DNA from 3 places in the Thioalkalivibrio sp. AKL9 genome. Region 3 is predicted to be linked to each of the others. Evidence: predicted binding sites of a transcription regulator. Region 3 holds the regulator's gene; each other region holds the start of a gene.
The links. The regulator FliA, encoded in region 3, starts transcription of late flagellar genes. The targets are predictions, from matches to a motif close to GCTAAAGTTNNNNNNNNNNCNGCCGATA.
Positions count from the first base shown of each region.

Region 1 (4,277 bases), on a different contig from region 3:
GCCGGATCACTGGAAGATCCACGACTACAGCCGCGGCACGGCACTGGCCGTGGTCCGGCGCCTTCAGGAAGGTGGCTTGCCCGGCATCCCATCGGGGACGGATTCGAGCGCTTCCGCAACCTCCAGCCAGTAGGGCTCGGCCGCACAGCTACCCCACGAGCAATCTGCGTCCGCCGGCGCATCCGGGGCCGGGGCCTCGGGGTCATTCGGGATCGGCAAGTCGGCCGTGGTTCGGGCCTTGGGTCGGCTCACTTCGTTCATGGCGGGCCGATGATGGCATACCCGAACAGCCCTTACGGGGCGGCAGCGTCAGCCGCGGCGGCCGCCGCCGCCCCCGAGAAACCGGGCCCACGGACATCCGCGGTCGCCCAGCCGCGCCCGCTGTCCCGACCGGTCACCCACCACTCGTGCACGAATAGCCGCAATGGCCCGCGCACCCGTTCTTCGAAGCGCGTGGGCAGGGTGTACCCCTCGATCTCCGCATACTCCAGGAAGGTCGTATCCACGTGGGCACCCTGGGTTGGGCCAAAGCCGTTCAGGGTGACATGCACGCGATAAAGCAGGTCGGTTTCGGGGTGGATCCACATCACCACCCGGTCTTCGTCCGCCTCGCCGAACCCCGGCTCGATGGTGGCCAGTACCCGGCGGTAGTTCACACCGCCCTCGCGCTGGTCCGCCAGCCGCTCCATGGCGGTCGCCCGGTGTTTGACGAAGCTCGGACCGTAGTGGAACAGCTCGCCGGCGTCCGTGGTCATCGCGCTGGCGCGAATCCGGTCGCGGTCCGAACTGCGCTCGCCATCGTAATACAAGCGGAATTCGTCACCGTGGCGAAAGACGCTCTTCGTGCCCTCGGGACCGGTGTAGTGGACCGCATACACATCATCGGCGGGGCGATAACGCTCTTCGCCCTGGCCGCGGTATTTGCCGTCGGCCACCAGCGGCTGGAGGCGCTGGATCATGCGCCCCCACTCGCCATCGGTCGCCTGGTTCAGATCGCCCGGGTATTTGCGCAGGTCCCCGCCGTGGGCCGCAAGCGTTCGCTGAAACAGGGCCTCCGCGCTCAGTCCGTCGTCGAATTCCGGATCCGGACCGGGCTGCGGGAAGGTCCCCCCACACCCGGCCAACAGGACCGAGAATCCCAGCCAGAAGGCGGCGGCTGGCACCCCGATTTTTGCCCAATTACCCATTGCATCGCTCCTAACAGGAAACCTCTGTACTGATCTTGTACAGCTCATGTACATTGTTCTCAACGGCCCCTACCGTAACCTGTCTCACGGAGCTCGCCATGCTCTCCAGCCCCGCCGCTTCGCCGACTGCCCATCCTGCTACGGGAACCGCCGACACGGCCGTGCTCGACGCGATTCGGGAGGCCGTCGCCTACATCGAGTTCACCCCGCGCGGCCAGATCCTCGCGACCAACAAGCTCTTCCTCAAGACAGTAGGCCACTCCCGCGAGGAAGTCATCGGCCAGCACCACCGGATGTTCTGTAGCGGCGCCAACTTCGTGGTCGAGTCCATATCCTCCATCCCTCGCGATGACCAGTAGGGACTGACCCCAACGTCCGCATCTGCCGGGCCGGGCACCTTAAGCGCGGGCCGAGGTCTGACGATCGGCTCGCATGCATTCGTGAGGCATCATGTCCTTCGCTCGCACACTCTGGCTTGCCGCCCTGCTCCTGTTCTCGGCGCCGGCCCTGACGCAGGCCGACGAGCCCAAACAGGCGGTGCTGGCCGGCGGTTGTTTCTGGTCCATGCAGGCACCCTTCGATGCGCTGGAAGGCGTGCTTGAAACCGAGCTCGGCTACACCGGAGGCCATACCCTCGATCCCGGGTACTGGCAGGTGGTCACCGGGCGCACCGGCCACGTCGAGGCCGTGCGTATCCTCTTCGACCCCGAGCGCATCGACTTCAGCGAGATCCTGGAGACCTTCTGGCGCAGCATTGACCCGCTGGATCCGCACGGGCAGTTCTGTGATCGCGGGCCCCACTATCGAACCGCCATCTTTCCGCAGGATGCCGCCCAGCGCGCCATCGCCGAAGCCTCAAGGGCCGAGCTGAACCGCTCGGGCCGCTTCGACCAACCGGTGGTGACGCGCATACGGGACGCTGCACCCTTCTATCGCGCCGAGGACGAACACCAGAACTACTACCGCAGCCACCCGGAACGCTACGCCGACTACGTGGCCAATTGTGGCCGGGAGGAACGCCTGCACGCGCTATGGGGCACACCGAACAGGTCGGAACCCGACGCCACCCGACCGTAACGGCACACCCGACGGGCCCGGGCCATCATGGAGCGGGATCGGGCGACCCAACCCTAAAGTTCGGCTCAAGACAGCCGTTAACGCCCTGTAGCTGGTGAATTCCGGCTGCATGATCCCGTCGGCATGGCACCGGGTACAGGTCGGTCCGGTGACGGGCCGCGAGACCCGACAATAATGTCTCAGGTGATCAACACGAATCTCCTGTCGCTGAACGCCCAGCGCAACCTGCGCCTTTCTCAGGGTGCGTTGCAGGTTGCCCTGCAACGCCTGGCCTCCGGGCGCCGCATCAACTCGGCGCGCGACGATGCCGCCGGACTGGCCATCAGCGAACGCTTCACCACCCAGGTTCGCGGCCTCAACCAGGCCATGCGCAACGCGCAGGATGGCATCGCGTTGACCCGCACCGCCGAGGGCGCGCTCGGCTCCATGAGCGGCAACCTGCAACGGATACGCGAACTGGCCCTGCAGGCCGCCAACGGCACCCTCTCCGCATCTGACCGTCAGGCCGTCAACCGCGAGGCCCAGCAATTGCTGGCGGAGACCGACCGGGTGGTCACCCAGACCACCTTCAACGGCCGCACCCTGCTAGATGGCAGCGCCGCCACCGCCTTCTTCCAGGTCGGCGCCAACGCCGGGCAGACCCTGGCGGTGGATCTCGGCGACGGCATGCGCACGCGTCAGCTCGGTGCGGTCGCGATCAGTCGTTCCGGTGACCTGGCGGCATTGTTTGCCAACGGCCCGTTCACGGTCTCCGGCGACTTCCAGATCCGCATCGGCGACGGGCCAGAGATCGGTGTGCCCGACGGCGACTACGACTCGGCCGCGGCACTGGCCATCGCCATCAATCGCGAGCTCGGAGGCCCAAGCCGCGCCTCCGCCACCCTCGACGGCCGCCTGGACATCACCGCACGCAAGACCATCACCATCAGCGGCAACGCCGGTCTCGATGTGCTGGGCATGCCGGCCACCCGCGCCGTGGACGGAAGTCTCGCCACGCTCAACCTCGACACCGCGCAGGGCGCCAGCGACGCCCTCGCCCGCCTGGACAATGCACTGGACCAGATCAGCGCCCGCCGCAGCCGCCTGGGTGCGGTGCAAAACCGCCTGGAATCCATCATCGACAATCTCGGCATCGGCAGCGAAAACCTCCAGGCGGCGCGCAGCCGCATCCTCGATGCCGACTACGCCGCCGAGGTCGCCGCCCTGATCCGTGCCCAAATCCTCCAGCAGGCCGGCGTCGCCATTCTTGCCCAGGCCAACCTAGCACCCCAGCTCGTCCTTCGCCTGTTCGGGTAGGGAGACGCGGCTCCATGTAACCCTTGCTTTCCTTCTGGTTTTGACATAAAAAACAGCAATGGCAGGGCACAAGGATCAAAAAATGGCCCTTAATTGCCACTTCCGGTCCGATAACGCAGGAAAGCCGCACAGCCCGGGAACCGCCAAGTTAATCGCTTACGGCATGGAGGTCCTGCCATGAACACTCGATTCTCGCTCTCCGTACTGATCCTCGCTCTCTCGCTAACGCTGGCCCTGACCGGCTGCGCCACCACCTCTCACGCGACTACCCCCGAGGCGCGCGCTTCCGAAGACGCGCTATCCCACATCCTGTTCGACTACGATGCAGACGCCTTCACGGCCTACAACATGCGCCGCAGCGGCAGAGTCGACATCACCTTCGCACGGGATGTCCCGGATGGCCTGTATAGCGAAATGATGGACGACCTGCGCGCCCACCCGGACATTCGCAGCGTCCGCTCGGCGCGCACAGGACCCGCCTGCGGCCTGTTCTGACGACCCGCCACCGGCGGCGGCGAAGCGTCTCCTTTATCCGTTGCCGGCGGGCAGACCGGACCACAGCTCATCCAGGTCCGGGAACGGCCATGCCGTGGGGTCCTCGCGCCCGGCAATAGCCTCCTGAACGTGCGTCGCCGAGAGGTCCACGACCTTCGGGGGAATCCGGCACCCCGAGCTGGTTGAGTAAAAGATCTTCACGACCGGCTTGAGCAGCGAACC
Region 1 covers NZ_KB905110.1:42,264-46,540, reverse strand. Annotated here, with positions in the region: gene D573_RS0108785 (phosphotransferase) at 1-133, shown strand, start outside; gene D573_RS0108780 (hypothetical protein) at 294-1,187, opposite strand; partial or broken gene D573_RS0108775 (PAS domain S-box protein) at 1,286-1,492, shown strand; gene msrA (peptide-methionine (S)-S-oxide reductase MsrA) at 1,638-2,264, shown strand; gene D573_RS0108765 (flagellin) at 2,439-3,560, shown strand; gene D573_RS0108760 (hypothetical protein) at 3,738-4,055, shown strand; gene D573_RS0108755 (HD-GYP domain-containing protein) at 4,089-4,277, opposite strand, start outside.
Region 1: the regulator FliA is predicted to act here: its motif matches at 2,317-2,344, upstream of D573_RS0108765 (flagellin).

Region 2 (4,277 bases), 210 kb from region 3:
CCAGGACGAGTCCCTGGAGAACCCCGACGTGGTGGACACCATCGACCAGCACTACATCCCGGTCCTGGTCGATCTGGACGAACGTGCGGATCTGTTCCGGCGCTACGGTGGCCGCGGCCTGCCCTTCGTGGTCATCGTGAATCACGAGGACGAGATGCTGACCCGCTTTACCGGTCACGTGAATGCCCGCGACCTGCAGAACATCCTGGTGGCCCAGCGGGACATGTTCTCGGTCACCGGTCGCGAGATCACGCCGGACGATGCCGCGATCGACGATCTTGAAGCCTTCATGGAGATGCTCGACGAGGTCTACGATGCCCGCGCCGACCGCCTGAGCGGCAGCGCCACCTTCGGCACCCTCAGCAAGCGCCCGCAGCCCTGGACCTATCGCTTCCTGCTCACCGCCGAAGACTGGCAGGATCGCATGCCCGGGCTCCTCGACCAGATCGCGGAGGACCTCTACGACGAGGTCGAAGGCGGCTTCTTCTTCTTTCACGATCCGGACCAGCGCGACCCCGTCCTGGCACTGGAGACCTCCAAGCGCCTGGACCAGAACGCGGCGTTCCTGTGGCTGTTCTCCGAGGCCCATGACACCACCGGCGACGAACGCTACGCCGAGATCGCCCGCGGCATCCGCGACTACCTGCAAGACCACCTGTGGGACAGCCGCCAGCTGCGCTTCGGCAACAGCCAGTACGCCGACCGCGACTACTACCAGCTGGACCCGGAGACGCGCACGCAAACCGACCCGCCGCAGGTCGACCGCAACACCTACGCCGACACCTCGGGCCAGGCGATCGCCGCCCTCGCCAACATGGCGCGAGTGCTGGAAGACAGGGACACACTGGAGTGGGCACACGAGGCCCTTCGGGCGCTGGATCGCTACCTGCAGACCGAACAGGGCTACCTGCACGGCATCACCGCGGCGGGTCGCCCGGCGATGGAGGGCTACCTGCCATCGCAGATCTGGCCGGAGATCGCCCGCCAGGAGCTGGCGCGCGCCACGGAGGCACTGGACGGCGAGCGACCGGAGATGCCCGACCCGCTCGCGGCACTGGACCGGCTGGAACCGTTCTTCAACGAGGAGCTGGGCGCCCACGCCGAGCGGATCGGCACCGACCTGGAACCCTGGTCGGAGACCCGCACCCAGGCGGCGCTGGCCTGGTGGCTCTACCGTCTGCCGGGCACCGCCATCGAAGAATCCCACATCGATCGAAACATGGTGCGCGAACGCCTGCGCATCGAGCCCGGTGCCGACCCCGACGACGTCGCTCTGGGCTTCGACGCCCTGCGCCGGGGCTTCTGAAGCCCCGTTGCAAGGCCTTGCGGTCGCTTATCCGGCGTCACAACACACCACCCCCGGTTTCCCAGGATGGCGAGCCGAACCTGCGCTGCGCCTGGCTCGGCCGTTACGCCTGTTGACGGAACCCCGCAACCTCGCCCTGTAGCTGCTGCGCCAAGGCCTCCAGCGCCTCCACCGCCTGCTGCATCTCGTTCGCCCCGTCGGCGTTGCGCACGGCAATATCGTTGATGTGGTGGATGTTGCGGTTGATCTCTTCCGCCACCTGGCTTTGCTCCTCGGTCGCGCTGGCCACCTGGCGGGTCATGTCGTCGATGGCGGTCACCGAGTCGTGGATGTACTCCAGGGTCTCGCCGGCCTCGCCCGCCTTCGCCACGGAGGTCTCCGCATGCTGCTGGCTGACCTCCATCGCCTGCACCGCACGGGTAGCCCCGCCCTGCAGGCGCTGAATGATCTCGCGGATCTCCCCGGTCGAGTCGTTCGTGCGCTGCGCCAGGTGGCGCACTTCGTCCGCCACCACCGCGAAGCCCCGCCCGGCCTCGCCGGCCCGCGCCGCCTCGATGGCCGCGTTGAGCGCCAGCAGGTTGGTCTTCTCGGCGATCTCCTCGATCACCTGCAGGATCGTGCCGATGTTGTCGCTGTCCCCTTTCAGCTCCACGATCACATTGTTCGCCTGACGAATCTCGCCGGCCAGCGTGTTGATCGCACCCTGGGTCGCCTGCACCACGGTGCGCCCGCCTTCCGCCGCACGCGTCGCCTGCCCCGCGCTCTCGGCCGTGCTCTGCGTGTTGTTGGCGACCTCCTGCACCGTGGCAGACATCTGGTTCATTGCCGTGACCACCTGCTCCACATCACCGCGCTGTTCGTGGGTGGCACGCGTCAGTTCATTGCTGCGCCCATCCAGTTGCCGCGCCGAGGCGGCAATCCCGTCCGCCGCGTCGGCAACCTGGCGAATGAGCCCGGAAAGCCGGCCCATCACCGTGTTGAAGGCCGCGCCGGTGCGCCCGATCTCGTCGTCGGTCGTCACCTCCACTCGGTGCCCGAGATCCGCTCGGCCCTCGCCGATCGCCTCCAGCCCCTCGGCCAGGCGCTCCATGGGGCGCGTCAGCACATTGGCGTAGAACCAGCCAATACCCAGCGCCACCACGAACGCGACGATCCACAGCACCCACAGCAGCCACCACAACTGGGTCACCAGCGCCGCGTCCACACCCGCGGCCAGATCACCCTTCATGGTGTGGAAGGTCACGCCGCCCATGATGGACAACGGCACGGTGCTCACCACGATCACCAGGATAATCAGCTTCAGTCGCAGCCCACCCAACGGTCCAATCTTCATCGACGCCCTCCTTTCCGTCCCTTAACGACCAGCCGGTCCCGGTCTTGAGCCCGACACAGTATCCATCCGCCCCGCCCCTATCGTCTTGATCCGGGTCAACCCCAGGTCCCACCACAAGCCAAAAATCGCTCCTGATTAGCAACAATCATCAGCCAGGCCCAATGACCGTGCCGGCCCGGGTTTCCAGCCGCCCCCAGCCTGGTCATCCCGGAAACCGCGTAGCGGTTATCCGGGATCTCTGCGGTTGGGGGTTGCCCCGACGGGGGAGATCCCGGCTCTTCGCTTCGCTCCGGCCGGGATGACCAGGCAGGGGTAAGGCGCTCCGCGATGGTGACATCCCCAACAAGGCCTGGATCCAAGTGCCCCGGGGCGGGCCATGCACGCCCCCCCAAAGGCCCCCCGGCACTGGCTGACTCTTATCGCTAATCAGGAAATCGTCTCACCACGAAGCGCATGAAGACACGAAGAAGATCAAGGGCGATTGCGCCACAGAGGACACGGAGTTCACGGAGAGGATGGAAAGGCTTTCAACTTGAAGCAGGGGGCTCGCTTGGTTTCAGCGGTCGGGCCAGCGGCCATGGCTAACAGACGTTCCGGACAGAATTCGTCCTTTCTCTGTGTCCTCTGAGTTGATAGGCCTTTGGCCTTGACCTTCTTCGTGCGCTTCGTGGTGAATAAAGCCCTTGAGCAGGCACTCGCCTCACCCCCGATACCCATACACAAAAAACCCGCGGGCCCGAGACTCGGGACCGCGGGTTCGCGGTACTGCGTTAGCGGGTCCGCTTACCGGCTGCGAGCCGCGCGGTTGCCGTTGGCGGACGGGCGACCGTTGCCGCCGCGACCCCCACCGGGCTTGCCACCGCGACCGTTGCGCGGGGCGCCACTACGGGCGCCTCCGCCCGGCTTGCCACCCGGACCACCACGGCGATTGCCGTTGCCGTCATTGGCAGCCGGCTTCGGCGTGGCGAAGCCCTCGGTTTCGATACGGTCGATCGGGCGCTGAATCAGGCGTTCGATGCCCTTCAGCAGCTTGATCTCCTCACCGTCCACCAGCGACAGCGCGGCGCCGTCGGAGCCGGCACGCCCGGTGCGACCGATGCGATGCACGTAGTCCTCCGGCACGTTCGGCAGCTCAAAATTGACGACCTGCGGCAGCTGGTCGATGTCGAGCCCGCGCGCAGCGATATCCGTGGCTACCAGGACCGGCACCTGGCCGGACTTGAACTGCTTCAGCGCCTTGGTACGCGCCGCCTGGCTCTTGTTGCCGTGGATCGCCTCGGAGCGCACGCCATCCTTCGACAGCTTCTCGGCCAGGCGATTGGCGCCATGCTTGGTGCGGGTAAACACCAGCACCTGTTCCCATTTGTTGGTGCGGATCAGGTGGCTCAGCAGCTCGCGCTTCTGGCTGGTCTCGACCAGGTGCACGCTTTGCTTCACGCCCTCGGCGGTCGTGTTGCGCGGCGCGATGTCGATCTCCGCCGGGTTGTTCAGCAGGCCGTTGGCCAGCTTGCGGATCTCGTCGGAGAAGGTCGCCGAGAACATCAGGTTCTGGCGGTTCTTCGGCATCATCGCAATCAGCTTCTTGATGTCACGGATGAAGCCCATGTCGAGCATGCGATCGGCCTCGTCGAGTACCAG
Region 2 covers NZ_KB905104.1:355,820-360,096, forward strand. Annotated here, with positions in the region: gene D573_RS0103810 (DUF255 domain-containing protein) at 1-1,306, shown strand, start outside; gene D573_RS0103815 (methyl-accepting chemotaxis protein) at 1,410-2,639, opposite strand; gene D573_RS0103820 (DEAD/DEAH box helicase) at 3,423-4,277, opposite strand, start outside.
Region 2: the regulator FliA is predicted to act here: its motif matches at 2,662-2,689, upstream of D573_RS0103815 (methyl-accepting chemotaxis protein).

Region 3 (4,277 bases):
CGCAAGGCGGATCCCTCGGCGCTAGTGCTGACCAAACTGGACGAGGCAGAACAGCTGGGCGAGGTCCTGTCGGTCCTGCTGGACCAGCACCTGGGGCTTGGGTTCGTAAGCGATGGCCAGCGCATCGCCGAGGATTTTCACCGGGTCGATACGGGGTATCTGACCCGCCTGGCACTGGACGACGATGCCGAGGGTGCGCGGGCGGGTGGCAATGCCCGCGAGACCTGGGCCGCCGAACGGCTGGCCGAAATGGAAGCGCCGCGACGCTCGCGCTCGCCGCTGCGCCCGGCGCAGGGGGCCGAGCCGGCCACACTGGAACTGATTCAGCCGGTTGGAAAGGGGCGTTATGCCACGCACTAACAAGCCGTTGAAGGTCATTGCGGTCGCCTCGGGCAAGGGCGGCGTGGGCAAGACCAACGTGTCGGTCAATCTGGCGGTCGGCCTGGCCCGGTTGGGCCGCGAGGTGATGCTGTTCGATGCGGATCTGGGCCTGGCCAACGTGGACCTGTTGCTCGGGATGCGCCCGGAGCGCACCCTGCACGACCTGGTGACCGGCGCGGTGGACAGCCTGGACGATGTCCTGGTTCAGGGGCCGGACGGGGTGAAGGTGGTCCCGTCGGCCTCCGGTATCGCGGCGATGGCGAATCTCACGCCGGCCGAGCACGCGGGTTTGATCCATGCCTTCAGCGCCTACCGCAAGCCGCTGGATGTCCTGATCGTGGACACTGCTGCAGGCCTGCAGGAGTCGGTGACTTCGTTCTGCCGGGCGGTACAGGAGACCCTTGTGGTGGTCTGCGACGAGCCGGCTTCGATTACCGATGCCTATGCCCTGATCAAGGTGCTGCATCGTGACCACGGGCTGCGGCGTTTCCGCATGGTCACCAACATGGTCAGCGGACGCGAGGGTGCGGAGCGGCTGATGCAGAAACTCAATACCGTCTGTGGCAATTACCTGCCGGAGGTGGTCCTGGATCTGGCCGGCTATATCCCGATGGACGAACATCTGCGCAAGTCCGTGCAGAAAAGGGCACCGGTGGTTCAGCAGTATCCCGGCAGTCCGGCCGGCAAGGCGTTTGCCGAACTGGCACGCACGGTGGACCGTTGGCCGGTTGGTGGGGGTGACCACGGGGGCGTCGGGTTCTTCGTGGAACGAATGCTGCAGAGTGCATGATGACGACGCGTAATCGACTTTCCGGCTACCAGGCGACGTCCACCGCGACCGGTGGACACGAGAAGTTGATTGCCGATCACGTTGAACTGGTGCATCGCATCGCGCACCACCTGATGGCCCGTCTGCCGGCCTCGGTCCAGGTCGATGATCTGATCCAGGCCGGCATGATCGGCCTTCTGGAGGCGGCGCGGCAGTTCGAGGGCGGGCAGGGGGCGACCTTTGCCACCTACGCCGGAATCCGCATCCGCGGTGCGATGATCGACGAATTGCGTCGCAGTGACTGGACGCCGCGTTCGGTGCATCGCAACAGCCGGCGTATTGCCGCCGCGATCCAGAGTGTCGAGGCCCGCGAGGGGCGTGCGGCGCGTGGGAGCGAAGTGGCGGCCGAGCTGGACGTGGCGATCGATGACTATTACGACATGCTCAAGGACCACGCCGGGGCCCATCTGTTTGCGCTGGACGATCTGGGTGGCGGGGATGACGGGGCCGATCGTGTGATCGAGGGGCAGGAAGTCTCTCCGTCGCGTAGCCTTGAGGCTGGCGAGTTTCGCGAGGAGTTGGCCGAGGCCCTTGGGGATCTGCCTGAACGCGAACGCCTGGTGCTGTCGCTGTATTACACCGAAGAACTGAATCTGCGCGAGATCGGGGCTGTTCTGGGCGTGACCGAGTCGCGCGTGAGCCAGATTCGCAGCCAGGCGGTCATCCGGCTGCGCGCGCGCATGGGGTCGTGGCTCGAAGACGGCGCGGCTTTGCAGTTATTCTAAAACTCACCTTACGAATCCCGGAGTGACGTGTGGACAAGGGAATGAAAATTCTCATCGTGGACGATTTTTCCACGATGCGGCGCATTATCAAGAACCTCTTGCGCGATCTTGGCTTCAATAATACGCAGGAAGCCGACGACGGCAGCACCGCGCTGCCGATGCTGCAAAATGGTGACTTCGACTTCCTGATTACCGACTGGAACATGCCCAACATGCCGGGCATCGACCTGCTGAAGGCCGTCCGGGCGGATGCCAACCTGAAGTCGATGCCGGTGCTGATGGTGACGGCCGAGGCCAAGCGCGACCAGATCGTGGAGGCTGCGGAGGCAGGTGTGAACGGTTACGTGGTCAAGCCGTTTACCGCCGAAACGCTGAAGGAAAAGATCGACAAGATCTTCGAACGTATTGAAGCACAGGGCTAAGCATCGCCCAGTGATTAATACGGACGACGTCCGTCTCGCTTGCGCGGGTGGACGTGACCCGGCTCCTTCGGCGCCGTACCAGCAAGAGGCTCCTCATGACTGAACAGGAACACCCCCCACGCGACGGCCAGCTCGAGCTGGCCCGGCAACTGGTGCAGACGCTCGAGGCGGGCGACGACGCGGCGGCACGCGCGCTGGTGCAGGATCTAGCGCGTCCATACGACCGCGAGCTCTTCGACGAACTGGGCAAGCTGACGCGCGACCTTCACGAGGCCTTGCAAAGCTTCCGTGGCGACTCGCGTCTGGTAGAGCTGACCCAGGCGGAGATCCCGGATGCGAAGGAACGCCTGAACTACGTGGTCACCATGACCGAGCAGGCCGCGCACGCCACGATGGGCGCCATCGAGTCGAGCCTGCCGATCGCCGAGTCGTTCAGCCAGCAGGCGGCCGACTTGACCGCCAAATGGACGCGCTTTCGCAACCGGCAGCTCTCGGTGGACGAATTCCGCGATTTCGCGCGTGAGCTGGACAGCTTTTTCGGGCAGGCGGGCGAGGACGCCGAGGAATTGCGGCGGCTGCTCTCCGAGGTGTTGATGGCACAAAGTTATCAGGACATTACCGGCCAGGTGATTCGCCGCGTGATCCAGCTGGTGACCGACCTCGAAGAGAACCTCGTTACCCTGATTCGGCTCTCCAGCGGGCGCATGGAGCAGGTCGAAGCGGCCGAAGCGTCCCTGGAGCGTGGCGAAGAAGACCGCGAGGCGGACCGCAAGGGCCACGGCCCCAGTGTGCCCAAGACTCAAGATTCCAGCGCAGATGTCGTTCAAGGACAGGACGAGGTGGACGATCTGCTATCAAGCCTGGGCTTCTAGCAGTGCCCCCCATACGACTGGCGCCACGGGACCGGAGAGACTGAATGGCCATCGACCCCAATGACGAAATCCTTCAGGACTTCCTGATCGAGGCCGGGGAACTGCTGGAGGGGCTCAACGAGCAACTCATCGACCTGGAACAGAATCCGGACGATCGGGATCTGTTGAATGCGGTCTTTCGAAGCTTCCACACCATCAAGGGGGGCGCCGGGTTCTTGAGCCTGGATCCGCTGGTGACGGTGTGTCATCACGCCGAGGACGTCTTCAATCTGCTGCGCAACGGCGAGCGCCGGGCCGATAGCCATCTGATGGACACCATGCTCCGCGTGCTGGACTCCCTGAACGTCATGTTCGGGGATCTGCGCTCCGGCGTGGACCCGACCCCCGCCGATGCCGCGGTGGTCGAGGACCTGCGGCGCATGGCAAAAAACGAAGACGTGGCCGGAGATACCACCACGGCGCCGCCCGCGCCTGAACCGGAGCCCGTCCCCGAGCCACAGGCCTCGGCCCCCGGCGACGCCATGGTGGGCGGCGGGGAGGAGATCACGGACGACGAGTTCGAGGCCCTGCTGGATACGTTGCATGGTGACGGTGCCCCGGCACCCGTGGACGCGGCTGTGTCGGGCGGCGCCGGGGCCAGCGATGACTCGGGCGGTGATCTGATCAGCGACGACGAGTTCGAGAATTTGTTGGACGAGTTGCAGGCCAAGGGCGGGGGTCCGGCATCGCCCGAACCGGCTGCGGACGCCCCTGCGGATCCACTGCCGACCGAGCCCGCGGCCGCGGCGCCCGAGCCGGAAAAAGCAGTAACGCCGGAGCCGGCTGCCGCCGGTGGGCAGGGCGGTGGTGGTGCCCGCGCCGGCGGGGCCGAGGCCGGGGGGCGCCCGGCTCCACAGGGCGAGACCTCCGTGCGTGTGGATACCGAGCGGCTGGACGAGATCATGAACCTGGTGGGCGAGCTGGTTCTGGTGCGAAACCGGCTGAGCATGCTGCGTTCGCAGCATGTCGACGACGAACTGGGCAAGGCGATCAGTTCGCTGGCACTGGT
Region 3 covers NZ_KB905104.1:150,001-154,277, reverse strand. Annotated here, with positions in the region: gene flhF (flagellar biosynthesis protein FlhF) at 1-360, shown strand, start outside; gene D573_RS0102885 (MinD/ParA family protein) at 347-1,171, shown strand; gene D573_RS0102880 (RNA polymerase sigma factor FliA) at 1,168-1,935, shown strand; gene cheY (chemotaxis response regulator CheY) at 1,977-2,357, shown strand; gene D573_RS0102870 (protein phosphatase CheZ) at 2,453-3,229, shown strand; gene D573_RS0102865 (chemotaxis protein CheA) at 3,274-4,277, shown strand, end outside.